Regions from separate parts of the Polaromonas sp. P3_A5 genome, predicted to be linked through region 2. Evidence: predicted binding sites of a transcription regulator. Region 2 holds the regulator's gene; the other holds the start of a gene.
What was found. The regulator NrdR, encoded in region 2, represses ribonucleotide reductase genes. The targets are predictions, from matches to a motif close to CACNANATNTNGTG.
Positions count from the first base shown of each region.

Region 1: the regulator NrdR is predicted to act here: its motif matches at 10,695-10,708, upstream of AC1DU8_RS03205 (ribonucleoside-diphosphate reductase subunit alpha).

Region 1 covers NZ_JBFUGF010000001.1:659,548-674,787, forward strand. The annotation lists gene accB (acetyl-CoA carboxylase biotin carboxyl carrier protein) at 24-479, shown strand; gene accC (acetyl-CoA carboxylase biotin carboxylase subunit) at 521-1,870, shown strand; gene prmA (50S ribosomal protein L11 methyltransferase) at 2,023-2,913, shown strand; gene AC1DU8_RS03175 (DUF3426 domain-containing protein) at 2,985-4,097, shown strand; gene AC1DU8_RS03180 (carbohydrate kinase family protein) at 4,116-5,018, shown strand; gene AC1DU8_RS03185 (DUF167 domain-containing protein) at 5,101-5,454, opposite strand; gene AC1DU8_RS03190 (histone H1-like DNA-binding protein) at 5,585-6,058, opposite strand; gene AC1DU8_RS03195 (hypothetical protein) at 6,073-6,207, opposite strand; gene AC1DU8_RS03200 (ribonucleotide-diphosphate reductase subunit beta) at 6,258-7,481, opposite strand; gene AC1DU8_RS03205 (ribonucleoside-diphosphate reductase subunit alpha) at 7,613-10,522, opposite strand; gene ampD (1,6-anhydro-N-acetylmuramyl-L-alanine amidase AmpD) at 10,966-11,583, opposite strand; gene AC1DU8_RS03215 (sigma-54-dependent transcriptional regulator) at 11,552-13,000, opposite strand; gene AC1DU8_RS03220 (two-component system sensor histidine kinase NtrB) at 13,006-14,721, opposite strand; gene AC1DU8_RS03225 (PP0621 family protein) at 14,987-15,229, opposite strand; gene AC1DU8_RS03230 (cytochrome C assembly family protein) at 15,226-15,240, opposite strand, start outside.
Region 2 covers NZ_JBFUGF010000001.1:1,404,098-1,419,337, forward strand. The annotation lists gene ribD (bifunctional diaminohydroxyphosphoribosylaminopyrimidine deaminase/5-amino-6-(5-phosphoribosylamino)uracil reductase RibD) at 111-1,211, opposite strand; gene AC1DU8_RS06820 (hypothetical protein) at 1,254-1,802, opposite strand; gene AC1DU8_RS06825 (type IV pilin protein) at 1,908-2,414, opposite strand; gene AC1DU8_RS06830 (pilus assembly protein) at 2,420-7,495, opposite strand; gene AC1DU8_RS06835 (pilus assembly PilX family protein) at 7,504-8,187, opposite strand; gene AC1DU8_RS06840 (PilW family protein) at 8,187-9,188, opposite strand; gene pilV (type IV pilus modification protein PilV) at 9,185-9,784, opposite strand; gene AC1DU8_RS06850 (GspH/FimT family pseudopilin) at 9,775-10,401, opposite strand; gene nrdR (transcriptional regulator NrdR) at 10,509-10,958, opposite strand; gene glyA (serine hydroxymethyltransferase) at 11,059-12,303, opposite strand; ZMP/ZTP riboswitch at 12,348-12,477, opposite strand; gene AC1DU8_RS06865 (lytic transglycosylase domain-containing protein) at 12,617-13,501, opposite strand; gene AC1DU8_RS06870 (DUF748 domain-containing protein) at 14,288-15,240, shown strand, end outside.

The DNA of each region.
Region 1 (15,240 bases), 740 kb from region 2:
TCTACCGTCGTTGGAGAGAACCTATGGATTTAAGAAAACTCAAGACCCTGATTGACCTCGTCTCAGAGTCCAACGTCTCCGAGCTGGAGATCACTGAAGCCGAAGGCAAGGTGCGTATTGTCAAATCCAGCGGCGCTCCCCTGGTGATGCAGCAGCCGGTTGCCATGGTAGCAGCTCCCGCAGCGGCGCCCGCGGCCGGCGCGCCTGCCGCACCGGTTGCCGAAGCAGCGCCCGCAGCCCCCGCCGGCCATGCCGTCAAGTCGCCCATGGTGGGCACTTTTTATCGCTCTGCCAGCCCCGGCGCCAAGCCTTTTGTCGAACTCGGCAGCGTCATCAAGGAAGGCGAAACCATCTGCATCATCGAGGCCATGAAGATCCTCAACGAGATCGAAGCCGACAAATCGGGCACCGTCACCAAGATCCTTTCGGAAAACGGCCAGGCTGTCGAATACGGCCAACCCCTCTTCATCATTGAGTAAGCGGGCGCCTTGCCTCCTTTCCAAACCAGGCTTACCGACGCATGTTCAAGAAAATACTGATCGCCAACAGGGGTGAGATTGCCCTGCGCATCCAGCGCGCCTGCCGCGAACTCGGCGTGAAGGCCGTGATGGTCTATTCCGAAGCTGACCGCGAGGCCAAATACATCAAGCTGGCCGACGAGTCGGTCTGCATCGGCCCGGCGCCTTCCAAAGACAGCTACCTCAACATGCCCGCCATCATCTCGGCCGCCGAGGTGACGGATGCTGAAGCCATCCACCCCGGATACGGTTTCCTGAGTGAAAACGCCGACTTCGCCGAGCGCGTGGAAAAAAGCGGCTTCAAGTTCATCGGCCCCACGCCGGAGTCGATCCGCATCATGGGCGACAAGGTCTCGGCCAAGCAGACCATGATCAAGGCCGGTGTGCCCTGTGTACCTGGCTCTGAAGGTGCCTTGCCCGATGACCCGGTCGTCATCAAGCGCACTGCCAAGCAGGTCGGCTACCCGGTCATCATCAAAGCGGCCGGCGGCGGCGGCGGGCGCGGCATGCGCGTGGTGCACACCGAAGCGGCTTTGCTGCACGCGGTGCAGACCACCAAGGCCGAAGCCGGCGCGGCCTTCGGCAATCCCGAGGTCTACATGGAGAAATTCCTGCAGAACCCGCGGCACATCGAAATCCAGATCCTGGCCGACCAGCACAAAAACGCGGTCTGGTTGGGTGAGCGCGATTGCTCCATGCAGCGCCGCCACCAGAAAGTCATTGAAGAAGCGCCGGCACCGGGCATCCCCCGCAAGCTGATTGAGCGCATCGGCGAGCGCTGCGTCGCGGCCGTCAAGAAAATCGGCTACCGCGGTGCGGGCACCTTTGAGTTCCTCTACGAAAACGGCGAGTTCTACTTCATCGAGATGAACACACGTGTCCAGGTCGAGCATCCGGTCACCGAATGGATCACCGGCGTGGACATCGTGCGCACCCAGATCATGGTGGCGGCCGGTGAAAAGCTGCCTTTTGCCCAGCGCGATATCCAGCTCAAAGGCCATTCAATCGAATGCCGCATCAACGCGGAAGATCCCTACAAGTTTGTCCCTTCGCCGGGCCGTATCACGACCTGGCACACACCGGGTGGGCCGGGTGTGCGGGTGGACTCGCACATTTACGCCAACTATTTTGTGCCGCCCAACTACGACTCCATGATCGGCAAGATCATTGTTCACGGCGATACGCGGGAGCAGGCGCTGGCCCGCATGAGCACGGCGCTGGCTGAAACCGTGGTGGAAGGCATCAACACCAATATCCCGCTGCACCGCGAGCTGATGGTGGATGCCAAGTTCATGGACGGCGGCACCAACATTCACTACCTTGAAGAGTGGTTGTCAAAGCGAGAGCGTTAGCCCCCACGGTGGATGTGGCCCCCACGGTCGCTCACTTCGTGTAGCTTCCTGCCCCCCGAGGGGGCCGCTGCGCCTGCGGCCCGGCAAAGCCGGTTCCGCGGCCCCTGCTTGCAAGGGTTGCCATTGTCGAAACCAACCAGTGCGCCTAAACCATGTTTGAACTGATCCTGCTGGCCCCTGTCGATGAAGTCGAAACCCTCAGCGAGGCGCTTGACGCGCTGGATGCGCTCAGCGTGTCGGTGGAAGACGCTGACGCGCAGACGCCGGCTGAGCAGGCGCTGTTTGGTGAGCCTGACATGCCGCCGCCCAAGCCGGGTTGGGAGCGTTCGCGCATCGTTTCAATGTTTGCCACCGAAGCCTTGGCACGAGACGCGGCCGGTGTGCTGGCGGCGCAAGATTTCTTTGCCGGCTGCAGCGTGGTGGCTGTTCAGCCTGTGCCGGAACAAGACTGGGTGCGCCTGACGCAGTCGCAGTTCACCCCGGTGGACATCACGCCCGAATTCTGGATCGTGCCGACCTGGCATGAGCCGCCTGCCGAGGCCAAACAAGTCATTCGCCTGGACCCGGGGCTGGCCTTCGGCACCGGAACCCATCCCACTACGCGCATGTGCCTGCGATGGATTGCAAGCCAGGGCTCAGACGGAAAAGATCTAGGTCGTGTCCTCGACTACGGCTGCGGCTCGGGCATCCTGGCCATTGGTGCGGCCAAGTTCGGCGGGCTGGACATCGACGCTGTCGATATCGACCCGGCTGCCGTAGAGTCGACGCGCGCCAATGCCGAAGCCAACCATGTGGCGCTCAACGCTGGCTTGCCCGACAAGGCGTCCGGTCAATACCGGACCGTGCTGGCCAACATCCTGGCCACACCGCTGAAAGTGCTGGCACCGCTGCTGTGCGCACATGTCGAAAAGGGCGGCCATCTCGTGTTGGCCGGCATTCTGGAGCGCCAGGCTGAAGAACTGAAAGAGGCCTACGCACCCTATTGCCAGCTCACCGTGCACGATGCGCAAGAAGGCTGGATCTTGATGACCGCCGGCTTCTGAGCCGGCTCAACCCGGTGCCTGGCGGTTTTCAGGCCGTCAGCGGGGGTGAGCCCCCTACAATACAGCGCTAAATGAGCCTGATTACGCGCTGCCCCGCATGTGGCACGATGTTCAAAGTCGTGACCGACCAACTCAAAGTCTCACAGGGCTGGGTGCGATGCGGGCATTGCGCTGAAGTCTTTGATGCGTCCGCGCATCTGCTGCCGCGTGACATGGCATCGCCCGTGCCCGCCGTACCGTTTGCGGTCGCGGACACCGAACCCATGCCGCTGCCGGAATTTGTCCCTTCTGCGCCGGCGCCGCCAGTCGTGGCTGTTGCCGCTGCTGCGGACCCACAGAAATGGGCGCCGGCCAGGTCATTTGCCGACCGGGTGCCGCTAAGGCCTTCCGGCACTGGCCCTGCCGATGATGCGCAGGACAGTGCGGCTGATTTTGACCCTGGACGCTGGAAGCGGGCTCAACAGGAACGTCAGCAGGATCCGATGGAACTGCCCGATAGCGTGTTGCCGGATGAGCCGCCAGCCCGCCGGCCGGTGATGGTGCGTCCGGCGGTCGATGATGATTCCAGTTTTGCCTTTTCGGACGTGGACTCCGGCATGCCGGATTCGCGCGTGGAGCACGATGTGTCTTTTGTGCGGGAGGCCAAGCGCAAGGCGTTCTGGAAACGGCCGCTGACCCGGTGGACTATGGCCTTGTTATCCCTGCTGCTGCTGGCCGTGCTGGTCTTGCAGTGGGCTGTCCAGCAAAGGGACACGCTGGCCGCCCTGGAGCCCCGGCTCGTGCCGGCGCTTCAGGGTATTTGCGGCCAGTTGCACTGTGACATTCGTGCGCCGCGGCATATCGAGTCGCTGGTCATAGACAGCTCCACCTTCAACCGCATCGGCCCTGATGCCTATCGCCTCAGTTTTACGCTCAAAAACACGGGTGTGACGCTTCTGGAAATGCCTTCCCTGGAAGTGACCCTGACCGATTCGCAGGACCAGGCCGTGGTGCGCCGCATCCTGACGCCGGCACAGTTTGGCGCCAAATCGCCGACCCTGGCCCCCCGCTCCGAAATGCCCGGCCTGGTCATCATGAAAATATCCGGTGATCCGGACACTGCAGCTGCAGCGTCGCCGCCGTCTTCTGCGCCGGCGGCTCCCTTGCGAGTGGCTGGCTATCGTGTCCTGGTTTTTTACCCCTGATTGAAACGAGAGAACTGAATGTCTGCTGTTATTTGTGGCTCCCTGGCGTTTGACACCATCATGACCTTTGAGGGGCGCTTTTCGGAGCAGATACTGCCCGATCAACTGCATATTCTGAATGTGTCGTTTCTGGTGCCGGCGCTGCGCCGTGAATTTGGCGGCTGCGCCGGCAACATCGCCTACAGCCTGCAGCAGCTTGGCGGCAAGCCGCTGCCCATGGCCACGGTCGGCAGCGACGGCGCTGAGTACGTGGAGCGCATGAAGACGCTGGGCATCAGCACGGAATTTGTGCGGCAGGTGGGCGACACCTACACCGCCCAGGCGATGATCATGACCGACCGGGACAACAACCAGATCACGGCTTTTCATCCGGGTGCCATGATGCAGGCCCATGTCACCCGCATTGACGCACGCGATGACATCAAGCTGGGCATTATCTCGCCTGACGGGCGCGATGCCATGCTGCAGCATGCCGAGCAGTTCAAGCTGGCTGGTATCCCCTTCGTTTTTGATCCAGGCCAGGGCCTTCCCATGTTTGACGGCAAGGAGCTTTCCCACTTTGTGGAACTTTCCACCTGGGTGACCGTCAACGATTACGAGGCCAAAATGCTGTGTGACCGCACGGGCCTGTCATGCGCCGAATTGTCCCGCCGGGTGCAGGGCCTGGTGGTGACGTTGGGCGCGGAAGGTTGCGAGGTCTGGATTGGCGGCGAGAAAACCCTCGTGCCGCCGGTGAAAGCCGAAACTGTGGTCGACCCGACGGGATGCGGCGATGCCTTTCGCGGCGCTTTGCTGTTTGGCCTGGAAAAAGGCTGGGCGCTGGACCGCTGCGCCGCGCTGGGCAACCGGGTAGGTGCACACAAGATCGCGACGCGCGGCGGCCAGAACTACACGCTGAATTCAGAGAAAATCGGCGATTGAGCGTGACTGGACGGGCGCAAGAAGCTATCGAATTAATAGCTACGCCCCCTTTCGCCTACTTCTCGCGGCGCTTTACGTGGGGCTATGGCTCGCGGTGGTCCAGTGCTTTCAGCCATTCATTCCACGCAGCCTGGCTTGCCGCTGCAGCGCTGACGCGCAACTGCTTGCGCCTTGAAGCCTCTCCGCGGGCCAGCGTGACCGCCTGCTGCGGAACGCCGAGGCAACCGGCCAGCCACTTCACCAGCGCCTGATTGGCTTTGCCGTCCACGGGCGGTGCCTGCAGCCGCAGGCGCAGCGCCTGCTGGCCGGCCTCTCCATGCAGGCCCATCATCTCGGTTTTGGCGGCGTTGGGCACCACATGGATGTCGATCAGAACGTCCCCATTCTTTTCCCGTCGCAGAAAAGGAAGTTCGGGCAGCGCGGGGAACGGTTTCATGGCTGGAGTGGTCCGGCGGCGGTAAACAGGGGTCAGGGGTGTCAATTGTGGATGGCCTCAGGAACGGCCCAGCCATGAAAAAAGCCCGACATCTTTCGATATCGGGCTCTAAGCAGAATTACCTTACTGCTTACGGCTTGCTGGCTGTCGGAAACGGCCAGGCAGCTTGCGGGTTCAGAGTAGTCTGAGCCGCAGGGGCAGCCGCTGCAGCGGGTGCTTTCGCAGCTTTGGCAGCAGGTTTTTTCGCGGCTTTCTTCGCAGCGGGCTTTTTCGCTGCTTTCTTGGCGGCAGGCTTTTTCGCAGCGGCTTTCTTCGCCGCTGGTTTCTTCGCTACCTTTTTCGCGGCCTTCTTGGCTGCTGGCTTTTTCGCTGCAGCTTTCTTCGCTGCTGGCTTCTTGGCCGCTACCTTCTTGGCTGCTGGCTTTTTCGCTGGCGATTTTTTCGCAGCTGGCTTTTTGGCCGCTACTTTTTTCGCTGGAGCTTTTTTAGCCGGAGCTTTTTTCGCTGCTGCTTTTTTCGCAGGAGCCTTCTTAGCCGCTACTTTTTTCGCAGGGGCTTTCTTTGGAGCAGCTTTTTTAGCCGCAGTTTTTTTCGCAGTTGCCATAGTTTTCTCCTTGATCACGTTGCAAAGAGCACTTCACGGTTGGAGTACGTAAAGCGATTCACGGCGTTGGGCCCCGGATAAACCGGTCCCAGCGCCGCGAACACAGGAGCAAAGCCCAACGCGCACTCTTCGGTGCTGTCACTGGTCATTGCAATTCTTGAAATCATTGTTCGCTTGTCTCGCGTATTTTTCTGGTCAATCAATCCCAGGAAAGGGCACCACCGGACTGGTACTCGATCACACGGGTTTCAAAGAAGTTACGCTCTTTTTTCAGGTCGATCATTTCGCTCATCCATGGGAACGGATTCTCCTCGTTGGGGAAGAGAGTTTCAAGTCCGATCTGCGTGGCACGGCGATTGGCAATGTAGCGGAGGTAGCCTTTGAACATGGACGCATTGAGGCCGAGCACGCCGCGCGGCATGGTGTCTTCGGCGTAGCGGTACTCCAGTTCGACGGCTTTCATGAACAATGCCTTGATTTCGGCCTTGAAGTCCGCCGTCCAGAGATGGGGGTTTTCCAGCTTGAGCTGATTGATCAGGTCGATGCCGAAGTTGCAGTGCATGGACTCGTCGCGCAGGATGTACTGGTACTGTTCGGCGGCGCCGGTCATCTTGTTCTGGCGACCCAGGGCAAGAATCTGCGTGAAGCCCACATAGAAGAACAGGCCTTCCATCAGACAAGCAAACACGATCAGCGACTTGAGCAGGGTCTGGTCAGCTTCGGTAGTGCCAGTTTTGAAGTGAGGGTCGGAAATCACTTCAATGAAAGGAATCAGGAACTGGTCCTTGTCCTTGATCGATTGCACTTCGTTATAGGCGTTGAAGATTTCGGCTTCGTCCAGGCCCAGTGATTCAGTGATGTACTGGTAGGCGTGGGTGTGAATGGCTTCTTCAAAAGCCTGGCGCAGCAGGAACTGGCGGCATTCGGGTGCGGTGATGTGGCGGTAGGTGCCCAGCACGATGTTGTTGGCTGCCAGCGAGTCGGCGGTCACGAAGAAACCCAGGTTGCGCTTGACCAGACGGCGTTCGTCTTCGGTCAGGCCGTTCGGGTCTTTCCAGAGCGCGATGTCGCGCGTCATATTTACTTCCTGCGGCATCCAGTGGTTGGCGCAGGTGGCGAGGTATTTTTCCCAAGCCCACTTGTATTTGAACGGCACCAGCTGGTTGACGTCGGTCTGGCCATTAATGATGCGTTTGTCGGAGGCCTTGACGCGTTGTGCCTTGGCGGGTGCGGCGGCAGACGTAGAAGGTGCTGCAGCTTGCACAGGTGCGAACGCGCCGTCGTTGAGCATGCGCACTTGCGCCTGGGGCTGCTCGGCAGTGTTCAAAGAAAGAGGCGGAAGTTCCATCGAGCGGCCTTCAGGCAAGCCGCTGTTGTGAGATGTTTGCAAAGATGGTTTGACTTCTTCGTCCCAGGTCAACATAGAGGTTTCCAATACTTTGGGATTATGAAAGCAGCGATACAAAATGAAAAGTGTTCATTCACATCGCTACAAAATTGTGTTGCTCAATTACATCGAATCGTGCGATGAAGCTCAGCGCACGATTCGGTGTTTTATTGGCAGGCCTCGCAACCTGGGTCATCGATTGCACAGAATTTGATGTCGGTCGCGGGCGATGCACTCATCTGCGCCTGCGCTGCGGCGGCTGCCGCTTCGAGCGCGCTCATGCCGCCGCCTGCCGTCGCGGTACCCGATGACACCGAGTTCATCTTGCCCGCGGTCACGGTCGACTTCTCGGCGTGCGTCGCGCTTTGCGTGCGCAGGTAGTAAGTCGTCTTGAGGCCGCGCAGCCAGGCCAGCTTGTAGGTGTCGTCGAGCTTTTTGCCCGAAGCGCCTGCCATGTAGATGTTGAGCGACTGTGCCTGATCAATCCACTTCTGGCGGCGCGCTGCCGCCTCGACAATCCAGGAAGTTTCAATCTCAAACGCCGTGGCGTAGAGCGCTTTGACGTCCTGCGGTACGCGATCGATCGGGCGCAGGGAGCCGTCAAAGTGCTTCAGATCCACCACCATCACGTCGTCCCATAGGCCCAAGCGCTTCAGGTCGCGGACCAGGTAATGGTTGATGACGGTAAATTCACCCGACAGGTTGGACTTGACCGACAGGTTGCCAAAGCAGGGTTCGATACAAGCATCCACCCCAATGATGTTGGAGATGGTGGCTGTGGGCGCAATGGCCACGCAGTTGGAATTGCGCATGCCGTCTTTGGCAATCTTCTTGCGCAAAGCGTCCCAGTCAAGGCTGGCGGAGCGGTCGACTTCCACATAGCCGCCGCGCTGCTCGGCCAGCATGTCCAGCGTATCCAGCGGCAGGATGCCCTTGTCCCAGAGCGAGCCTTTGTACGTGGCATATTTACCGCGCTCTTTGGCCAGTTCGGTCGATGCCCAGTAAGCGTGGTAGCAGACAGCCTCCATGGATTTGTCGGCGAACTCGACAGCTTCCTGGGAAGCGTAAGGCACGCGCAGCTCGTACAGGCAGTCCTGGAAACCCATGATGCCCAGGCCCACAGGGCGGTGGCGCATGTTGGAATCGCGGGCCTTCTTGACGGCGTAATAGTTGATGTCGATCACGTTGTCCAGCATGCGCATGGCCGTGGTAATGGTCTTTTTAAGCTTCTCGTGGTCGACTGCGCCGTCCTTCAGATGCTGGACGAGGTTGACCGAGCCGAGGTTGCAGACAGCAGTTTCGGTGTCGCTGGTGTTGAGTGTGATTTCGGTGCACAGGTTGGACGAGTGCACGACGCCGGTGTGTTGCTGCGGCGAGCGCACATTGCAGGCGTCCTTGAACGTGATCCAGGGATGGCCGGTTTCAAACAGCATCGACAGCATCTTGCGCCACATGTCGGTGGCCTGCAGCTTGCGGGATGGCTTGATTTCGCCGCGCTCGGCCTTGGCTTCGTAGGCGGTGTAGATTTTCTCGAAGTCCTTGCCGAACTTGTCGTGCAGGTCGGGTGTGTCCGACGGTGAGAACAGCGTCCAGCTGCCCTTTTCCATCACGCGGCGCATGAAGAGGTCGGGAATCCAGTTGGCGGTGTTCATGTCGTGCGTACGGCGGCGATCGTCACCGGTGTTCTTGCGCAGTTCCAGGAACTCTTCAATATCCAGGTGCCAGGTTTCCAGGTAGGCGCAGACGGCGCCCTTGCGCTTGCCGCCCTGGTTGACCGCCACGGCGGTGTCGTTGACGACTTTGAGGAAAGGCACGACGCCTTGCGATTCGCCGTTGGTGCCCTTGATATGGGCGCCCAGGGCGCGCACAGGCGTCCAGTCATTGCCCAGGCCGCCGGCAAATTTGGACAGCAGCGCGTTTTCCTTGATGGCGTCGTAGATGCCGCCCAGGTCGTCGGCGACGGTCGTCAGGTAGCACGACGACAGCTGCGAGCGCAGCGTGCCGGCATTGAACAGGGTGGGCGTGCTCGACATGAAGTCGAAGGACGAGAGGATTTCATAGAACTCGATCGCGCGTTCTTCGCGGTTGATCTCGTTGAGCGACAGGCCCATGGCCACGCGCATGAAGAAAGCCTGTGGTAGCTCGATGCGCTGTTTGCGCACGTGCAGGAAGTAGCGGTCAAACAGGGTTTGCAGGCCGAGGTAGTCGAATTTCAGGTCGCGTTCGGGCTTGAGCGCGGCGCCCAGGCGGGCCAGGTCGAACTGCTGGAGCTTTTCGTCGAGCAGCTCGTTTTGTACGCCCTTGGCGATGAACTGCGGGAAATACTCGGCGTAGCGAATCGCCATGTCTTCCTGACTGACTTCTTCACCCAGCACTTCGCGGCGGATGGTGTGCATCAGCAGGCGTGCGGTGGCGTAGGTGTAGTCAGGGTCTTTCTCGATCAGGGTGCGCGCTGCCAGGATGGACGCCTTGTAGACCTCGTCAATGGGCACACCGTCATAGAGGTTGCGCATGGTTTCCGCAACGATCGGGTCGGGCTTGATATCCGCGCCCAGGTTGGCGCAGGAGGCTTCAATCAACGCCTGCAGGTTGCGGATGTCCAGCGCGACGCGGTTGCCGCGGTCGGTCACATGGATCAGCGGCGCTGCGGGCGCCTGGGTTTGCGGCTGGCGTGCGCGCTCTTGCGTGCGCTTTTCGCGGTACAGCACGTAAGCGCGGGCGATCTCGTGGTGGCCGCCGCGCATCAGGCCCAGCTCGACCTGATCCTGAACGTCTTCTATATGAAAGGTTCCGCCGCCTGGGCGCGAACGCATCAGGGCGCGGATGACCGCCTGGGTCAGGCCGTCAACGGTTTCGCGGACGCTGGCCGAAGCCGCACCCTGCGTGCCATGCACGGCCAGGAAAGCCTTCATCATGGCCACGGCGATCTTGTTGGGTTCGAACGGCACCACGCCGCCATTGCGGCGAATGATCTGGTAATGGGCGAGCGGGTTGCTTTGCGCGTTGGTATCGCCGGTTGCTGGGTTGCTTGCCAGAACGCTCGACGTGACGGGCACCGCGTGTTGTGCAGTTTGCATGACTTCCTCTTTGCTTTGTTTTATGGGTGGTTTGATGTGCTGTTCGGGGGTCTCTGGATATATTGAGGTATTGCACAGGCCTATCAACCTGCTCCTTCATTTCCTGACCCAAATTACATCAAACTGAATTAGGGCTTAGACACTATACCTAGGGTATGGAGGGAATACAAGCCACTACAGGTAGTGTATCGCTGACTGAATGCACCGTTACGTTTTGTGGCTTTTTAGGCCCCATTCCAGACGCCTCGATCAGGGCTTGATGGTGGCTCGTTCAACTTCGCTGAAAGCCTGATGCCATCAGGCTTGTGAAGCTGATGCGGCGTTGTGGCGCGGCTTTTCGCGGGCTTGGGTTGAGAGCGCCGGCCACTGCTGGCGCGGTAAAAATAACCGGAAATTTCAACAGCAAGACGCACCGCAATGGTGAGTGCGTGCAGGTGCACCAGTCACATGATTTCGGGAAAACACCTAGCCGGTGACGACAGCGAGTTTTGCAGCAGAGGCCAGTTGAAGCCAGGGCCCGGGTCCTGCTTGCGGCCGGGTGCAATGTGCTCGTGCCCGGCGATGTGCTCAATGGGGTAGCGCTGCAGAAGCGAGGCGCATAGCCCGGTCAGGGTTTCATACTGGGATGCTTCAAAGGTATCTCCCTCAAGGCCTTCCAGTTCGATGCCGATGGAATCGTCGTTGCAGTTGGTGCGTCCGCGGTAGCTGGATTCCCCGGCATGCCAGGCGCGGTCGTCACAGCTCACAAACTGCCACAGAGCGCCGGTTCGGGCGATGAAAAAGTGCGATGAAACCTGCAGGCCGCGAATGCCCTGAAAGTAAGCGTGTGCCTCCCAGTCGAGCTGGTTGGTGAAAAGGCGTTCGACGTTGCCATTGCCGAACTCACCTGGCGGCAGGCTGATGGAGTGGATGACGATCAGGTCGATTTGCGCGCCGGGAGGGCGTGGACCAAAGTTGGGCGAAGCCAGTGCGCGTGCACAGCGGTACCAGCCGTTTTGCCACAAAGGCCGGGGAAGGGCATTGGGGCTCTCAGGCGGGGTCATCAGCAGGGTCAAGTCCATCGGCCAGGTCGTCATTGCCCGGCGTGGCGATATTCAGGCGTGCAATGCGGTAGCGGATCTGCCGCAGGCTCAAACCCAGCCTCGCGGCGGCGGCGGTACGATTGAAGCCGGTCTCCAGCAAAACCTTGGTCAGGATGTTTCGCTCCTGCCCGTCCAGATAATCCTGCAGGTTTTCCGGGACGGCGACGTGCTCTTCGACCGGCGCATCAAAATGCAGCACGCTTCCTTCGCCGAGCGCCACGGCCCGGTGCAGGATGTTTTCCAGCTCCCTGACATTGCCGTTAAAGGGCCTGGACTGCAGCTGCTCCATCACGGCATCCGTCAACTCGGGCATCTTGAAGCCGGACTCCTGGCAGATTCTTGACAGCAGGGCATTGCAGAGTGCCGGCAAATCCTCCCGGCGTTCGCGCAAGGCCGGCACGGCAATTTCAATCACATTGAGCCGGTAATAAAGATCCTGGCGGAATGTTCCTTCCTGGGCTTCCGCCGCCAGGTTTTTGTGCGTTGCGCTGACGATGCGCACGTCAACGGTGTCCTCCTGCGGCGAACCCAGCGGCCTGACGGTGCGCTCCTGGATGGCGCGCAGAAGTTTGGATTGCATGGCCAGCGGCAGGTCGCCGATTTCATCGAGAAACAAGGTGCCGCCCTTGGCTGCCTGGAAGTAGCCTTGCCGGTCCTGCGCTGATCCGGTGTAAGCGCCCTTTCGTGCACCGAAGAACTCCGCTTCGAGGAGGTTTTCGGGTATGGCGCTGCAATTGACGGCTACAAAAGGCCCTGTCGCGCGGTGGCTGCAGCCGTGTACGGCGCGTGCAACCAGTTCCTTGCCGGTGCCCGATTCCCCCTGAATGAGGACCGGCGCCATGCTTCCCGCCACTTTGACGATGCGCGACTTGACGGCGCGCATGACGGCAGATTCACCCACCAGTTTTTGCAGAATCTGGGTGCCGTCCCCGCTTTTTTTCTGGGCGGAGGGGGCGGTGCCGTGTTCCGGTGCGCTTCGATCGCTTTTGGCCTGTAGTGCAGGATGCTTGGCACCCTGCACGGCGGATGCCACGACACTGCGGAATTGTTTGAGGTCGACCGGTTTCGTGAGGTAGTCAAACGCGCCGGCCTTGAGTGCTTCCACCGCATTTTCGGCCGAGCCGTGGGCCGTAATCACCACGCATCGTTCGGGCCTTTGCTGGTCTATCATGTCTCGCAGTAATTCGAGGCCAAGGCCATCTGGCAGGCGCATATCGGTGATCACAGCATCGAAGTGATGCGCCTTGAGCTGCTCCCGGGCCTGCAGCAGGTCACCGGCTGCCTCCACCCGATACCCTTCCCTGAGCAGCGTCAGTTCATACAGGGTGCGCAAATCCGGTTCATCGTCAATGACGAGGATACGTGCCTGCTGGGGAACGGGAATGGGGGTGCTCATGGTTTTCAGGTTGGCATTGTGGCAAAAGAAGCCGCAGGCAAGGTCATAGACGGACTGGAGGGTGCGAATATGACAAAAAATTCGTTTCCCTCAATGCCGCTGCGCTGCACGCGCTGGTAGCCGATCAGGGCGCCATAGCGTTCGCACAATTCACGGCAAATGTACAGGCCCAGCCCGCTTGAGCGGCTTTCAGAGGAGAAAAATGGTTCGAACAGGTGTGTTTGCACGGTTTGCTCCATGGGTTGGCCATCGCTCCATACGGACAGACGGGCCTGCCCGGGCGTAACGAGCTGGGTGGAGACTTCAATGGCGTGAGAAGATGTGCTGGCATAACGCAGGGCGTTGTCCAGCAGATTGACCATCAGGCGGCGCAAATGCTCGGGCTCAAAGCACACAACGGCATTACCCGAATCTGCCGTGATCTTCATGCGTCGGGACGCTTCAGTCTGCCCTGCCCAGTCCGCGGTAATCTTGTGAGCGGTTTCGTCCAGTGCCAGGGTGGTGGTTTGTGGCGAGGGCAGGTGCGCCTGGGCACGTGAAATGTTCAATACCTCATCGACGATTCTGGCGAGACGTTGCGCATTTTGCCGGATCATGCCTGTGAGCTGGCGGTGCGGCTCGTCTTGCAGGTCTTCTTCCAGCAAGGCATTGGCTTGAGAGATCGCCGCCAGCGGATTCCTGATTTCGTGTGCCACTGCGGCCGACATGCGTCCCATGGCTGCCATCTTCTCGGTCCTCACGCGGGCCTCCATTTCACGCAGGTCCTCCAGGAACATTACACAAAGGCTTTCGTGGGTGCCATTTTTCGAGGCGGCAAGACGAGTGCGTACATGAAGCCGCCGGGTATTGCTGCCCGGGTATTCAAGGCTGATGTCCGCTTCCTGGGGGGTTTGCGTGCTGAACGTGCTGTGCATCAGTTCCGCCAGGGGCAACCAGGCCGCCTCCATGACGAGGATGAAAGGCGCGCTGCGAACTGAATCCCGGGCTCCCAGCAGGCGCCTGGATGCCGGATTGGCCGACCGGACGATGCCGTTGATATCGACCACCAGCACGCCGTCGGCCAAGGTTTCAATGACCAGTTCGTTCACCTGCGTCTGCATGCGCGCGGCGGACTGGCTGCGTTTTGCCAACTGCTCTTCACGGGCCAGCCGCAAGGCGAGGTGGTTCGCAAGCAGCGCGACCAGGAAAAAACCGGAACCGCTCAAGCCCGACTGGAGGAATCGGGCATTGAAGTCGCCCAATACCTGAAGTGAGCTCCACCAGGCGTCGGCCAGAAGCAGCAAGGTCACGCTGGCTGCGGTTCCGAAGGCCAGCAAAATCGGTCCAAGGATGGAGGCAAGGAGCACCGGCAGGGCAAACAGCGGCGTGTAGTTGATGCCGCTCGATTGCAGGAAATTGAGTGTGGAGAACGTGATGACGTCCACGCCGATGGTCAGTAACCACTGTGCGTCAAAGGTGCTTCGTGGTGGCCGCGGTTTGGCCCACAGGCGCACGGCCAGTGTGGCGCACAGGTAGGCGATGCATACCCCAATCGACCAGCGGTTGGTGATGTTGCCCAGCGCGTAGATAACCGCCTGAAGGATGACGAGTACCGTGGCGATGGCAACGCGTGCCGTCATGAAGACACGCCACAAACGGCCGAAGGAGCCCAGTTCGGGCACGGTCTCCCACGCGCCTGATGCCTTGCCTCCCGTTTCAAACCAGTGGGATGGCGTGCTCATTGGGGCCTGCTAACACTATGTTTGCAAGATGCGCTGCGCTCAAAAAGGCCTTGAGCAAGGCGCAAAACGCAGGCGGGGTAGACCCCGTCAAGGCTTTGCAACGCCGCGCAAGGCCTTTTTGATCGCAACCCGGAGGGAATGGGGTGAAAACGGCGCCACTCGGCGTTGCGCTCCTCACCCAGACTCCCGGTCTGGGATTCGTCGCGCGCCTTGATTGGCGCCGTTTTCACCCCATTCGCATTTGTAAACATAGTGTTAGCAGGCCCTAGTCTCCTGCCTGGTGGCGATGCGCGTCACTGCAATAAATCCCCTTGCCGCCTGTCAGGGCGTCGGACTTCGGCAAATGCACGTGGCAGACATCGCATGCGATCATCTCCGCAACGGCCGTTTCGCGGCCCGGTGCCTGGCGGGGACGGGCAGCCGCCGCATCGTTTCTTTCCGCATCGCGGTTGTGACGCCAGAGCCAGAAAACCACCAGCACGAATCCCAGGACCAGAAGGTATTTCATGCCCGCCTCAG
Region 2 (15,240 bases):
AGGAAAATGGCTGTAGCCCAATATTGACGAGCGCAAGCAGCTATTATTTTTATAGCGACCGGGCGATGTTTCGTCTGCGTTCACCGGGCAGGCCGGTGCCCACCATCGCGCTAAAAAGCGTCCCGACCCGCCACACGGGCGACGATACGCAGGTCGGGCCCAATCCTTTCGGCAGACACAAACTGCAGTTCGAGCCCGTTGGCGAGTGTTTGCAAGGGTTCCAGGGCAGCCATGCCCTGGCCCGGCCCCAGCAGCCTGGGCGCCAGGTAAACCAGAAATTCATCCACCAGCCCGCTGCGGATCAGGGATGCATTGAGCTTGCTGCCGGCTTCGACGTGCAGTTCGTTGATTTCGCGCTGCGCCAGGTCTTTCATCATGGCCGCCAGGTCCACTTTTCCCCGGGCGTCGGGCAGGCAGGTGACCGTCGCGCCCTTGGCGACCAGCGCGGCTTCTTGGGGTGAGCTCCGGGTGGCGGTATAAATCCACACCGGGCCGCCCGACCGGAATATTTTGGCGCCAGGCGGTGTTTGCAGCAGGCTGTCGACAATCACGCGGCAGGGTTGCACCGGCGTTTCCACCAGCCGGACGTCCAGCTGCGGGTCGTCTTCAAGCAGGGTCCCGATGCCCGTCAGCACTGCGGAGGCCCGGGCCCGCCACGCATGGCCATCGGTCCGCGCCTCAGGCGAGGTGATCCACTGGCTCTGGCCGTTGGCCAGCGCTGTGGTGCCGTCCAGTGAGGCGGCAACTTTCAGGCGGACCCAGGGGGTTTTGCGGACCATCCGGCTAAAAAAGCCGATATTCAGTTCCCTGGACTCCCCGGCGCCCGGCCCGACCTCCACTTCGACGCCAGCGGCCCGCAGGCGCTCAAATCCCTGGCCGGCCACCAGAGGATTGGGGTCCGCTATCGATGCAACCACCTTTTTGATACCAGCAGCGACCAGCGCATCGCAGCAGGGGCCTGTTCGCCCGTGGTGAGAGCAGGGCTCGAGGGTGACATAGGCGGTGGCGCCTTTGACCGAGTGGCCTTTATTCGCTGCATCGCGCAGGGCCATGATTTCGGCGTGGGGGCCGCCTGCCTGCTGGGTATGTCCCGTTCCCAGAATATTGTTCCCACTTGAATCTGCCAAGATGCAACCAACGCGAGGGTTTGGAGCGCTGAGGTACAGGGCTTCTTTGGACACCCGCAAGGTCTGCAGCATCAAAAGGTTCATGGATTTTCTAACGGCTCAGATTTTGGGAGGGGAACTGGAGGATCAGGGGTTTGACTCGGAGGCAAAGCCCATCTCGAGAACCCTTCGACTGGCGACTATATTCCCTTGTCTTGTCGCGGGGTTCATTTTCGTTTGCATAAGGGACTCTATGATCTGGGCCTGCTGGCTCCGGCTGATTTCCGGTCTCGAAGAAATGATGTTCATATCCAGCAAACGGCCATCTTCTGCAATCCATATTTCTATGACCAGACGACGCAGTTTCAGGCTTGCTGCAATTTTCTCAGGGAAATTCCAGTCGAGCATCGGAAGGGCAGGTTGATCTACCTCTTCAATGTCAAAAAAGCGAAGGTCAGACATACCCGGTTTTCTCGGGCTCGTGGAGGAAAGCACCTGGCTGGGCGTGACCACACCTTCAACAGGCGATGGCTTGCTTGTTGCGGCGGAGTTCTCGGGTGTGGGTTCGGTCGGCTCCGCCTGAGCAGCGTTGCTGGGTCCGGATATCACCCGGGCGACCATGTTGCGCTTAACCGGGCTTATCGCTGCCGAGGTTTTTCTGGGCTTTTCGATAGATTGCGATACCAATAACAGCAAGCCACCGTGCATAAGTAGCGAAACGGTTGCCGCAAGAACCCAGCACGTCCGTTGAGATAGGCCTCTTCCCGTCTTATGTTTCACCGGTTGGCATGGCTGGGCGCATCATTTCCAGCAAGAAGTGGCGGCATCCAGAGCAGATGAATACCCTGAATAATTAACGTTGCTTTTCACCCCCGTATTCGTAATCTGGAAGTCGCCGCATTTATCGGCAGACATCGGACCGGGTGAGCTGCGTGTCGCGGTGACGGTATAAGTTCTTGCCGCCGCGGCAGATACAGCGATGGTGTAGGCACCGCCGCCATCACGAGGTGATTGCTTCAAATTTCCCGGAAACAAATCGGCCACGAGGGTACCTGCGGTATTGCTGTCGTATTTCATGTTTTCCGTGTAGTGGCGCTCCATCCATTGCGATGCTTCAAGGAGCACAGTCCGGACTTCAGCCCTGCGTCCTCTTGCCACGTATTCCTTGTAGCTCGGAAGTGCGACAGCGCTCAAGAGGCCAATGATGGCGACCACGATCATCAGCTCAATCAGCGTGAAGCCTCTGCTTCGATGGGCAATGCCGAACAATCGATTTTCCCTTGTAGTTTCGTGAGAAAGAATTTTCATAGGATTTACCTGGTCTTGAAGGAGGGGATCTCGCGCCAGTAAATTCGCGCATTTGTATTGTTTGAGCTACCGCCTTCATCGGTGGTGTCACCAATAATACGTGTGCAATTGAGCTGGCCCGACGCGCACTGGGAAGTGGTTGCATCCCCGGATACAGTGACTCGCTGATCGGTGATTTTGATGGATGCGGTGTTATAGGTGACTCCACCAATCGTGATGGTGCCAAAGAGTCCCGTGTTCAACAGGCCGGTGATGGGGTCTACAAAGGTAATGTAGGCAGCCGGTCCACTAAAGCAGATGTTGCTGCTCGTGGCCGCCGGTGCGATAGACACAGTAGCCAGCAGGCCCTGGCTCATGGTCGGGTTACTCACCACCATTTCCGAGGTGTCCGGCAAATTGATGTACCAGCCCTTGTTGTTTGTCCAGTCCATGGCTGCGCCAGTCACATAACCTTGGCCCAGAATGCCATTGGTGGGGTCCGCGTCATCCACAGTAATGCGTACGAATGTGCGGGCTGCCAGCTGCGTCCGCAGGCGGGGAAGGCCGGTCGTCGTGTTGTCGAGCAATGTAGGGTCGGCAATGTAGGCAGCGCTGGAATAGAGGGGTTTGTCCCAGATGCCAAAAATCCCGTGAACGCGACCGCTACCGTCGGGGAAGTCGGAGCTGACGACGGATTTGCCGGTGGCGAAGTTCACCACCACACCACCCAATGGATGGAACCGATACTCTGGGGCAGACGTGATGGGCAGGCGGTCAACCGATGCGTCCGTGGGTTTGGCGATGAACAGCGGCCGTTTGTTGGTGCCATCCGTATTGGCATAAGCAACCTTCCAGAGCGCTGGATTAGGGCTCGAAACGTCGAACTTCCACAGGTTGCCCTTGAGGTCGCCCGCATAGATGACGTCCGCGACTCCGTCATTGTTTGTGTCCACCCAGGTGGCTTGCGACAATCCATTGCTGGGCCCCGCGGCAGCCACCAGCTTGACGTAATTCACGCCGGGCGTCCAGACACCGCTATATGGGCCATTTGCAAACAGGATATAGAGCGCCGCCGATCCGTTCGTGCTGTTGATGCCGTTCGGAACAATCGTGGCAAATTTGCCATTGTTCATTTTGGCAACAGCGCCGGCTTGTTCACTTGAACGATTCGTGGTGCCCATTTGCGCCAGGTTGTACCCGAGGTCGCCGCTGCTGTCGTCTGCTTCAGAGAACTGCCATTTGAAGACGTTCGCTGCATTCGTTTCCGTCAATGTAGTGGGATCCGTGACATCAAGCGCAAAGATGCCTTTCGCGCCGCGCCCCAAAGATGCAAACAGATAGGTCTTCCATGCAGCCGCAGGGGCCAGTGCGTCATAGCCCGGCGCTGTCGCATTGGTGATCGTGGATCCCAGCAATACATCTGCGGAGTAGGGCGTTCCATCCATAAATGACTGGACTTTTTCGCCGGCAGGGTCCACCCAATCTTGCAGGCGGGAATGAATAAGTTGTGGCACGTACGAAATGATGGGTGTACCGCCTACTGATGCAACAGTGGAAGCGTCGAAACCGTGCAACATGCCGTCACCTGCGCCAAGCCAGACAATGTTTTTGCGGTCTTTTTGCGCCGTGACAAACGTACCGTAGCCCGGAAAGACAGTGCCGAAGTAGTCTGCATTGGGCTTGGACGTCACCACGGGGTTGGAGTTGACGACGGGGCCCATGATGGAATTGGCGTTGCGTTTGCGGAACCTGAGGCCTGTCGGGGCTTCGTCAACCCGGCTGCCCCGCAGCCAGTTGAGCTTGGCTTGGGCCGTTGCATCGGTACCGCCCACTGCGGTGGTTTTGACGGCATTCGACAGTGCAGCCCAGGTAAACGGCGTGCCGGTTGAGTTCCCGACATTGGTAATGACCTGGCGAGTGGTGGATGCCGTCAATTTGGTATGGCCGTCCCAGTAATAGTACGTCCGGTCCAGTGTGCCGTCACTCTTGAGGCGAATATCAAAGTCACCGTCCGGCTTGACGATGAATGTCAGCAATTCTCCATGACCATCATCGCCGTCAAAGCTGGCCAGGTATTTCAGGCTGCCGGTCTGGATCTGTGCAGAAGCGACAGCGGGCGCAGTATTGGACGCTCCCACGATGGCACTGAAGGCGGCGCGCAATGCTTTTTCCAGCTCGCTTGGGCGAATCGCCAGGAAATAGTTGTCGGGGAAGCCATCTGCGCCAGACGTGCCATCCAGCTTCTTCACATCCCAGTTGGCCTTGTCGGTGGTGGGTTTTTCGAAGTAAATTTTCGGGACTGATGGCGGTACGGTAACGTTTTCATTTTTACTGAATCCGCCCCATTTCGCGGCAAGCCAGAGCGGATCTTGCAACTGTGCTGCCGTCGCTGTTCCAAAATCGTATTCAGCCCGGCTTTCTTCCTGGTTCACTTCGCAGTTGTTGCAGCCGCCCGATGTATTGATGTTGGGGTGCACGGTACCATCCGCCTTCTTCACTGTCAGCGTGGTGCTGTCTGTGAAGTTGTAGGTATAGATGCCGGAATGGAAGTGCGCGCCGTCTTTGGTGCTGCCCGATATGGTGTATCCAAACCCCTGGGGGTTCAGTGACGCAGCATTAAAAACCCGGGTGTAGACGTAGACCTTGTTGCCCACGACTTCGTAGCGCAGGATGCCGGACGCATCGCTGTCGTAGTCACCACCCTGCTCGGAGTCTTCCCAGATGATCAGGAACTTTCCGGATGTAGCTGTGGGGGTACCGACCACCCGGAAGTCCACCAGGGTGCCACCGCCAACAGCGCCACCCACAAGCAATTGATAGGACGGTTGGATGATGATTTTGCGACCCGCAATGGTGGGGTGCGGAATTTCAATGCGGGGTTTTCCGGGCGACAGCGCGACCGAGAAGCTTTTGACCTTGAATGCATCCGGATTGGCAACCAGCTGCGCGGCAGTCGGTGTTCGCACGGCGTTGGTTCTGGCCCAATAGGCCGCACCAGACAGCGCATACGAGCCGGCATACGTTGGGGCGTCAGGACACAGACCGTCTACTGCTGCCAGCGTGGAAATTGTCTTGCCGGTACAGGTTCCATCGTTTGTGGTGCCATTGTTCCCGATGAAAAACTTGTTGCCATGAATCCCTTCATCCGTACCAATCACATTGATCATGTTGACCAGGCTTGGGCTGCCCGGCAATGTGGCGAAAGGACTCCACTGGGTGCTCGTGTTGTTGTCATAAGACGTCACGCTGGCATTGAAGTTGATGGCATTGATGGCGCGGCACTGGCCCTGGCCGAAAATGGCATCGGCAGCTGTCTTGGCGGCGGCGTTGGCCCGGTTCACCGGGTCAATCCAGGCAGGCTTTGGCAGCCCCATGGCGGCATCTTTTGAGCCTGTTTGTGTGTAGTCATAAGTACCGCTTGCCGACAATCCACCAAGATAGCGAAGCGCTTCGGTGAACATCTCACCCATGGGATTGCCCCAGCTGGTGCACTGGTTGTCCGTCAGTGATGTCAGCTGGAAAGTACAGTTGCCGTCCCCGATATAGGTACCGTCGCTATAGCGATACCCATAAACGCGCAACTTGTTGATGGTGTAAACAATGCCCTGCGTGGCGGTGTACGTGCCATCGGTGGTGTAGTTCACTTCATTGCGAAATGTCTGCAAATTACTTCGAAGGACACCGCCGCTGATATTTTTGGCAAAGGAGCCGGTCATCAGTCCGAATTCGGCAAGGTTGCCTTCACCGTACTCATGCAGCAAGCCGATTGGCTTGAAATTGGCGGACGGATATTGCCTGCAATTTTCGGTACCCAGCAGCGCCGATGCGCAAACCTCGACCCGCACGATAAAGTCAGGGCCAGTGGTGCCAATGATGACTCCCGCCGTGCTCTTTGTGGGATTGCTGGAGCCGGATCCCAATCCGGTGACGCCTACGTTGTTACCGTTGGAGGCACTTTTTTCTCCACTCCAATGGCACTGCCACCGCTCATTGGCATTCCAGAGCTGGTAGTCGCCCTTGGCGATCCGCATCAAGGGCGGGTTGGCATTGGTGTGGGAATCGCCGTTGCCTGCCGTGTTGGTATTGAACGGCGAGTTGGCGGTCAGGTTGTCACCCAGCGTGGTATTGCAGATGGTGGCAGAAGTCTGGGTCAGGTTCTGGATGGTCCATTGCTTGATGGTCAGCGTAGGTGTTCCAGCGGTCGCACCGACATAACCCGTTGGCGTGATCACCATGGTGATCCAGGCAGGGTCTACGGCCACCGCGACACCTTCCATGTATTGGGCTGGCGTGGTCGTGTACACCGCCCTGATCTGGTCGCCGACCTCGACATTGAATGTGGTGGCCTGGGCGACGGAATGCGTCACACAGTTGTACTGAGGGGGGGCATTGGTTGCACCGCCATAGTAAGTTTCAACAAGAGTTTGGCAAGTGGTGGCAATGGCTGCCGCTGGCGCGGTGCCGGGACCGTTCTTGTGAGCCTTATTGGAATTGAACGCAAACTCGATAAGGCGCCGCGCGTTATTGGTGTTGTCGTTGCTGATGACGCTCGAAGCCGCAAGCTGGCTGGCCGTAAAAGGCGTAAGCTGATCCAGGTCGTCGCCCTTGTAATACTTGGCGAATGAATGGGCATCTGTCGGCAGGCTGGTACGCTCCAGAATGGTCAGTGCATTGGTGTCGGTGGAACGCAAGCCGCCGTACAGCACCTTGCGCACCACGTCCATGCGGGTCATGGTGGCCCAGTTCAGGAAGTTGCCGCTCCAGTTGCCCGTGCAATATTTGTCCGTGTTGGTGCTGACGGGCGCAAAGCGGTTTGTCGTGCCGCTGTAGCTATAGCATTTATAGGAGTCGAAATACCCGTAGTAATTGAAGCTGTGCTTGTAGGTGGTTTCGGGGATTCCGTCGCCGTCAAGATCCGAGAACTCGTCATACGCCCGGTAAAAAAGCTGATGGTCTTTCGACATGTTCAGCATGATCATGGGCCTCGGGGTCGAGGTCACGATGTTTGGCGGGATGGCCGGAGTCAGTGCCTGCGCGAATGCCACGCCTTGCGAAGTGAGCGCTGCAAGTAAAAATCCGGCAATAGTAATGATTTTTTTCATGGATTTTCTCACTTCATGTAGGGGCGAAAATAAGTCTGCATCACAACTTCAGTATTGAGATCTGCACCGAAACCACGGGCCGTAATGCGCATGACTTTGTCGTTGCCTGCGGCGAGGTACTCAATCAGGTATTCAGGCTGCCGTGCGACGCCGGCGAATCTCGGGACCCCGGTAAAGGTGCCCAGAGGTACTGCGCCGGTAAAGGTGCAATTGGTGCCGACACCTAACGCATCGCTCGGTTTGGCACTGGGCGAAGCAGGTGGCCCCTCCCAGAGTCCTTTTTTCCCGTTGATGGTCGGCCACCAGGGTTCAGGGTTGGTGACGGTGGTGTAGTTGCTCGTGTCGTAATACGTCCGTTCGAACCGGCATTGCCCTCTGGGGCAGGTATTGTCGAAGTTCGGCGCCCTGGTTGCTCCTCCTACGGGCCTGTCGTCGTTGCGCGCGCACAGGGCATTGGGGAGTACCGTGGGTACAAGCGAACGCAAGTCCCGTTCTGCGTCGCGCAGTGCGGCTTCTGTTGCCTGGCGGGCGACTTCATAGTCGAGTTGATTTCTCGAGAGCGTTTCACCGGTGGTTGCGCGCCGCATGCCGATGGTGCTGAGAATCGTGATGACCAGCAGGAACATCAAGACCACAGGCAGGGACACTCCTCTTTCGAGGCGTGGGGCGGTGATTGGTATGCCGGCTCGCATTAGTAGATACCTGTCAAGTTGTTGCGAATGGCAAACACGCGCTCGTACTTTTTGTAGATAGTGCGGTCCGAGGCCGTATAGGTGACGTTGGCACCCCGGCAATTGGCATAGCTGCGCAAGGAGCCGGCCTTGTCCTGGGTGCGTGAATTTTCCTGCGTGCGGGTCAGCAAACACACCCTGACCGCAGTGACGCGTTGCCACGAGGTCAAATCTCCGACCTTGGGCAATGCGGTCACTTCGGCAGCGGTATGGTAGGTCTCAGGAGACAGGCTGGTTACCCCGGCAGCCACGCCATACCGGATCACCATGTCTTCAATGCCTTCAAAAATCGGTTGATAAACAGTGTCTTCCGGGTTTTTCCCATTGCCGTTGCATCCCAGGCTTTTGGTGTTCACTGTTCGGGTGGTACTGCCGACCCCTTGGGCCGTATAGCTGGTGGCGACCAGGCCAAAGCGGTTGGACACGTAGCGCGGCAGTCCTGCGGTGATCTGGCCTGCATTGTTCGGGTCAAGTGAAACTGCTTGCCTGAGGCAGTCAAACCCATTTCCAAAAGTGCTCGCGTCCAGCTCGGGCATGGCGAAATAGTTGATAACGACCGAGTCTGGTGCGTTGGCTACGGTGGTACCGCAAGTCCTGGTGGTCGGGTTGAATACCGCGCCATCGCATCCAAACAACCCTTGCTCGTAGGCTGGAGCCGTTGAGTTTTTGGTGTTGCTGAACTTGCCCAACAAGTTGGGCGCCGCGGAGGTGGTGGCCATGATCGCGGGATAGAAGCCCGCCATCTGAAGGTCCCGGCCAACCATGTCCAGCGCAAGCTTGCCGGTCTCGTTCAGCATCGCCATATTGGCGGAAGCAGTGGCGGTTGCGCGAGTCCCCAGGTAGGCCGCCGCTGCCGCGAGGGCGAGCACCAGGCTGATGACCAGACTGACCAGCAGTTCGATCAGTGTCAAACCGCGCTGGCGGTAGCGCGCTTGCGCCCTTCCGGTGTGAAGTGTTTTCATGGAATCATCTCTAGATTGGCGCATTGCACGCCGGCCAGGGCGGTAGAGGTGCCCAGCGCTGCGGGGCAGCAGTTTCGCGACGCGATGCCTGTTGTAGTGGCTGTGCACGAATCGGGGGAACGCAGAGTCGTGCCATCCAGGTTGTCCTTGCTATACCAGGCCACTGTCACCAGAAAGCGCAGGTTGGTGCCCTTGGTTCCGGTCGACGTCACGATGCCCACCGCGCCCGGCAGCTGGCTGTTCAGGTCAAGACGCCAGACAGCGAGGTCATAGGCCGCCAGCTCGGTCGGGGTACAGGTTGCAGTGTTGCAATCTTTGGCCGGGTTCAGGTAGGTTGGGGTTCCATCAATGGATGCACGTTCGGCGGCATAGGTCCGGGAGAAGCTGTAATCAGTCTCGACCGCACTGGCATTTGCCCTGATGCGGTCCGCAAAGCCGCTGATGCTGGACGACAGTGCTGACCGCACCCATCCGGTTTGTTCAAATTTGAGAGAGGCTGTCTGCATGCCAACCATGCCCAGCACACCGATGGAAAGGATAAGCATGGCGATCAAGGCCTCGATCAGGCCTGCACCTCGCTGGCGACTTATGGACATGCACTGACTCCCGCATATTGTTTAACGCTCACTCGACCTGCAGAACTGATACAAATAGACCGGTAGTGCGGACTGCTGGTGTTTTCCAGGATATAGGCAAGCGTGAAGTTGGATTGAATACCCGCAGCGAGCCCTCGCGAGTCAAAGGTCATGCGCCGATCCGATCCGCTAGAGGCCAGCTCAAAGCTTTCGTTGCCGGTCTGGCGCACGGAAATCAGGCTTGAACCGACTGTTGTCGGGTTGTTTTGGGTAGCACTACAGCTGGGGTTGGAAAAAACTATCCAGCCAGTCTGCCAGTTGCTCCCTGCGGTTGCACACGTGGGGGTACCGCCGGTCAATGCGTTTGACGTATTGGTTGACATGCAGATGGTGACGCAGTTATTTCTGCTGATCGCCTCAACCCGCGCACGCGATATGTCATTGGTAAATTCGGCTGCGATGGCGCCAGCCTGGTTTCGCACCACAAACTGCCTCAAATTAGGCAGCCCTATGGCCAAAATCATGGCTAAAACAGCAACTGTCACCATGATTTCGATGATGGTGAAGCCTGCGTTGCAAGCGCGCGGGGCCGCTTTGGCTGGGCGGCGTAAGGATGTTGAGCACACGGTCATTCGCATGTCGTGAGTATAGGAACCGGGTTTGTCGCGCGAGGCTCCGGCTGTCGGACTCTGGCTACCACTAATCTGGTAGCGGACAGGACGCTTTTCTGCGCCGCGAGCGATTTCTACCGCCGGACCTCGTCCACCAGCGTCTTGAACTCGTCAATATCCTCAAAGCTGCGGTAGACGCTCGCAAAGCGGACATAGGCGACCTTGTCGAGCTTGCGGAGTTCACGCATGACGAGCTCGCCGATACGGTTGGACGGCACTTCCCGCAGCCCCAGGCTCAGGAGCTTTTCCTCGATACGTTCAACCGCCGAGTCGACCTGCTCGGTGCTGACGGGCCGCTTGCGCAGCGCCAGGTTCAGGGACGCCAGGACTTTGCTGCGCTTGTACTCGATGCGCCTGCCGTCCTTCTTGACGATGGACGGGAAGGTGACATCGGGCCGCTCATAGGTTGTGAAGCGCTTTTCACACGCGCCGCACTGGCGGCGGCGGCGTATGAACTCGGCGTCTTCACCCACCCGCGTCTCTACGACCTGGGTTTCAAGGTGGCCGCAAAAAGGGCATTTCATCAGGGTTGGTCCGGGTTTGAAGGCATAAATCGGCCTCCAGCCCAATCAGGACATGCGCGGGTAGCTATCAAAATCATAGTGTCCGCGCTGCCCGTCATGATTAGCGGTAGACCGGGAAACGGCTGGTCAGGGCGTGGACCTTGGCACGGACCGCTTCAATGTTGGCCGCGTCGCGCGGGTTGTCCAGCACGTCGGCGATCAGGTTGGCCGTGATGCGGGCTTCTTCGTCCTTGAAGCCGCGGGTCGTCATGGCCGGGGTGCCGATGCGCACGCCGCTGGTGACCATCGGCTTTTCCGGGTCGTTCGGGATGGCGTTCTTGTTGATCGTCATGTGGGCGCTGCCCAGCACGGCTTCGGCTTCCTTGCCGGTGATGCCCTTGGCGCGCAGGTCGACCAGCATGACGTGGCTTTCAGTACGGCCGCTGACGATACGCAGGCCGCGCTGCGTCAGGGTGTCGGCCACGATCTGCGCGTTTTTCACGACCTGCTGCTGGTAAGCCTTGAACTCGGGCGCCATGGCTTCCTTGAAGGCCACGGCCTTGGCTGCGATCACGTGCATCAGCGGGCCGCCCTGCAGGCCTGGGAAGATGGCGCTGTTGATGGCTTTTTCGTGCTCGGCCTTCATCAGGATGATGCCGCCGCGCGGGCCGCGCAGGCTCTTGTGTGTGGTCGACGTCACGATGTCGGCGTGCGGCACCGGGTTGGGATACACGCCTGCGGCCACCAGGCCGGCGTAGTGGGCGATGTCGACCATGAAGATCGCGCCGACGGCCTTGGCCACCTTGGCGAAGCGCTCGAAGTCGATGCGCAGGCTGTAAGCCGACGCGCCCGCGATGATCAGTTTGGGCTTGGTCTCGTGAGCCTTGCGCTCCATTGCGTCGTAGTCGATCTCTTCCTTGTCGTTGAGGCCGTAAGAGACGACGTTGAACCACTTGCCGCTCATATTCAGGGCCATGCCGTGCGTCAGGTGGCCGCCTTCGGCCAGGCTCATGCCCATGATGGTGTCGCCGGGCTTGAGGAAAGCCAGGAACACGGCCTCATTGGCTGAAGCACCGCAATGCGGCTGCACGTTGGCGGCCTCGGCGCCGAAGATGGTTTTGATGCGGTCGATGGCCAGCTGCTCGGCCACGTCCACGTGCTCGCAGCCGCCGTAGTAGCGGCGGCCGGGGTAGCCTTCGGCGTATTTGTTGGTGAGCTGCGAGCCCTGCGCGGCCATGACGGCGGGCGAGGCGTAGTTTTCGCTGGCAATCAGCTCGATGTGGTGCTCTTGCCGGGCATTTTCAGCCTGGATGGCGGCGAAGATTTCGGGATCGGTTTGTTCGACCAGGATGTTGCGGTGGTACATGGCAGTCCTTAAAGACGTGGTCCCTGCTATTCAATGAATGAAACAAGGGCTGCCCAGGCGAACGGCTGAACGCTTCGGCCCAACGGCTTTCAGCGGTGCGCTTCCCAGTGGTGTCCCACGTCAGCTCCAATGGTTGCGAAAACCTTGAGCCTATCGCCAGTCGCGCACCTCGCTAGTGTAACTGAGCGCGCCTAAAACCTGCCGCCTCCGGGGTTCTTCACCTGCAGCCCGAAAAGCAAAAAGCCGGGGCGCTGGCAGCGGCCCGGCTTTTTGGCAGTGCATGGGGTGAAAAGGCCCCCACAAAGCGGCCGAATCAGGACTGGTTCAGCAGCGCCACCTTGTCAGGCGTCTTGCCATCAGCTTCGGGTGTGGCCGGCAGGGAGGCCGGTACCGGGCGCGACGTGCCACCGGGTGTGGTGAAGAAAGGCGAGGGCGCACCGCGCTTGGAGGCAGACGCCACCACGGCCAGCAGGCGGGCATGTTCGCCCATCACCTTGCCGGCGTACCCGCCGTCGTCGTCCATGTTGGCTGCGCCCACATAGTATTTGAGGCCGCCCTCGACAGAGCCGGCGCGGGCGATGCATTCCTGCAGCACCTTGACGCCTACGCGCAGGTTGGTCACCGGGTCAAACGCCGCCAGCTTGCCGCCGAAGTTGTCGTACTTGTCGTGGTGCACCTTGGTCATGACCTGCATCAGGCCCTGGGCGCCGACCGGGCTTTGCGCAAACGGGTTGAAACCGGACTCGATCGCCATGATGGCCAGGATCAGGGTGGGGTCGAGCTTGGCTTTCTGGCCGATCTCGAAGGCCTCGGCCACCAGCACACTCAGCGGCTCGGGCGCGACGCCGTACTTCTTGCTCAGCCAATAGGCCACTGCCGCCTGTTGGGCGGGCAGGTCTTTCGGGTTGGACGCCGTGGCGCGCTCAATAGCGGCCGGCTCGGTAAAACCGATGGCAGCCTCCTGGCGCTGCTGCAGCCAGGTCATGAGCTTGAATTCACCGGCCTGACGCAAGTCGGGCCGGGCTGTCAGGGTGATCACCGCAAACACGACCGCCAGGCCCAGAAGGGCGAAGCTGTTGTGGGTAATCTCGAAAAAGCCTTGGGAGATGTCATCAACAATGTTTGAAACACTGCTTCGCACATTCTTGATGTGTGCGTTGACATTCAGGTTAAGGCCGAATTGTCCTAGCGCTGTCATAGCACTCCTTTCTACGCTTGCAGGCCCTTTGGGGGCCAGGCAGGCTTTGATTGGGTCGCCATCAAACCAAGGCAAGCCTTGTGGGTGTTGACCCTTGTTTGACGTTGCCGGCTTCTTTGAGGAATAGGGCAGCGGGTTCGGGTTGTCCCTAGGATTCGTGGGACTGGCGGGATTCTATGGGGTTGGTTAATAACCTGTCAATAATAACAAATCAATTCTTTATATCAAAAAGTCAAATAAAAACCTTGATTTCCGGCAAAACCGGCCTGAATCAAGGTGTTTACGGGCTTTATTTGAGATGGAGCTCTAAGTTAAGTTTTGCCTCTAAAAAGCGCGATCAGCCTTTCGCGGCTGCGGTTGTAGGCCGTTTTCCATGTTGCATGTAGTCGCCGGATCGGCGCCTGCGGCCGGCCTGGGTTGCCTGGGAGCACACAAAAAGGCATCGGCAATCACATCCTGCGCTGTGATTGAAAAGATGGTCTTGCTTGCGGGACGGCAGGGGTTTAACCTGCAATTGCGTGTTCACTCACGCATCAACCGGGTAACCAACCCCGGAAAATCTGGAAGCAATCACTTGCTTTCATCGCACTGGAGACGATAACTCTCTTCTTTGCGGAACCCCGACGGCATGAGCATAAACGCCCGCCGTCAACCCCGGTCGGTCTAACTGCCCGGGGTTTTTTCTTTTGAGGCGCCGCTTTTCACAGGCTTCAATGCCCTTCGATTGACCGTCTTTTTCAAATAAATCATTGACCTGGCGGCCCCGGCGCTAAAAACTCGACGGCTATGGCAATCAAAGATTTGAAGAAAAAATGGCAGGAATTCAACTGGCGCGAGACCAATTGGCGGGAAATCGGCAAAACCCTGCCGGCACGGGCGGCCGCTGTGGGCCGGTCGCCGCTCTGGCAGCGTCGCGCGGCCTGGGCGGTGGGCAGCTTGGTGGTGTTGTGGGTGGTGGCCTATGCGGCCGTGCCGCCCATCCTGAAATCGCAACTGGAGAAGATCGCCTCTGAAAAGCTGGGCCGGCAGGTCACTGTGGGCGAGGTCGACTTCAAGCCCTGGTCGCTCGAACTGACTCTTCGCGACCTGGCCATCGCCCGTGCCGGCCCTGTGGGTGGCGCTTCGGCAGCTTCTCCCCAGGCAACGCCCCAGTTTTCCGTCAAGCGCCTATATATAGATGCAGAGCTGGAGTCCCTGCTTCGCCTCGCCCCAGTGGCCGACGCTGTTCAGGTGGACGAACCCATCGCGTTTCTTACCCATCAAGGTGAGGGCCGTTACGACACCGACGACATCCTGGAGCGCTTCAAAACACCCGCAGATGCCCCTGCCGGCGACCCGCCGAAGTTCGCGGTCTACAACATCGTCGTCAGCGGCGGGCGCATGGACTTCACCGACCAGTCCGTCGGCAAGACCCATGAACTGCGGGAGCTGGGCCTGTCGGTGCCTTTCCTGAGCAACCTCAAATCCCAGCGAGAGGTCAAAACCTCGCCGCACCTGGCCTTCAAGCTCAATGGCAGCAGCTTTGACACCGCTGCCGAAGGCACGCCCTTTGCCCAGACCCACAAAACCGACGCCACCTTCACGCTGCGCGGTTTTGACCTGAACCCTTACCTGGCGTACTGGCCGGCGAGCCTGCCCGTCAGGCTGCAAAGCGCGGTGCTGCATGCCGACGCCAAAGTCGCGTTTGAGCAGACACCCGCCACGGTGGTGCGAATTTCCGGAACCGTGACGGCGGAAAA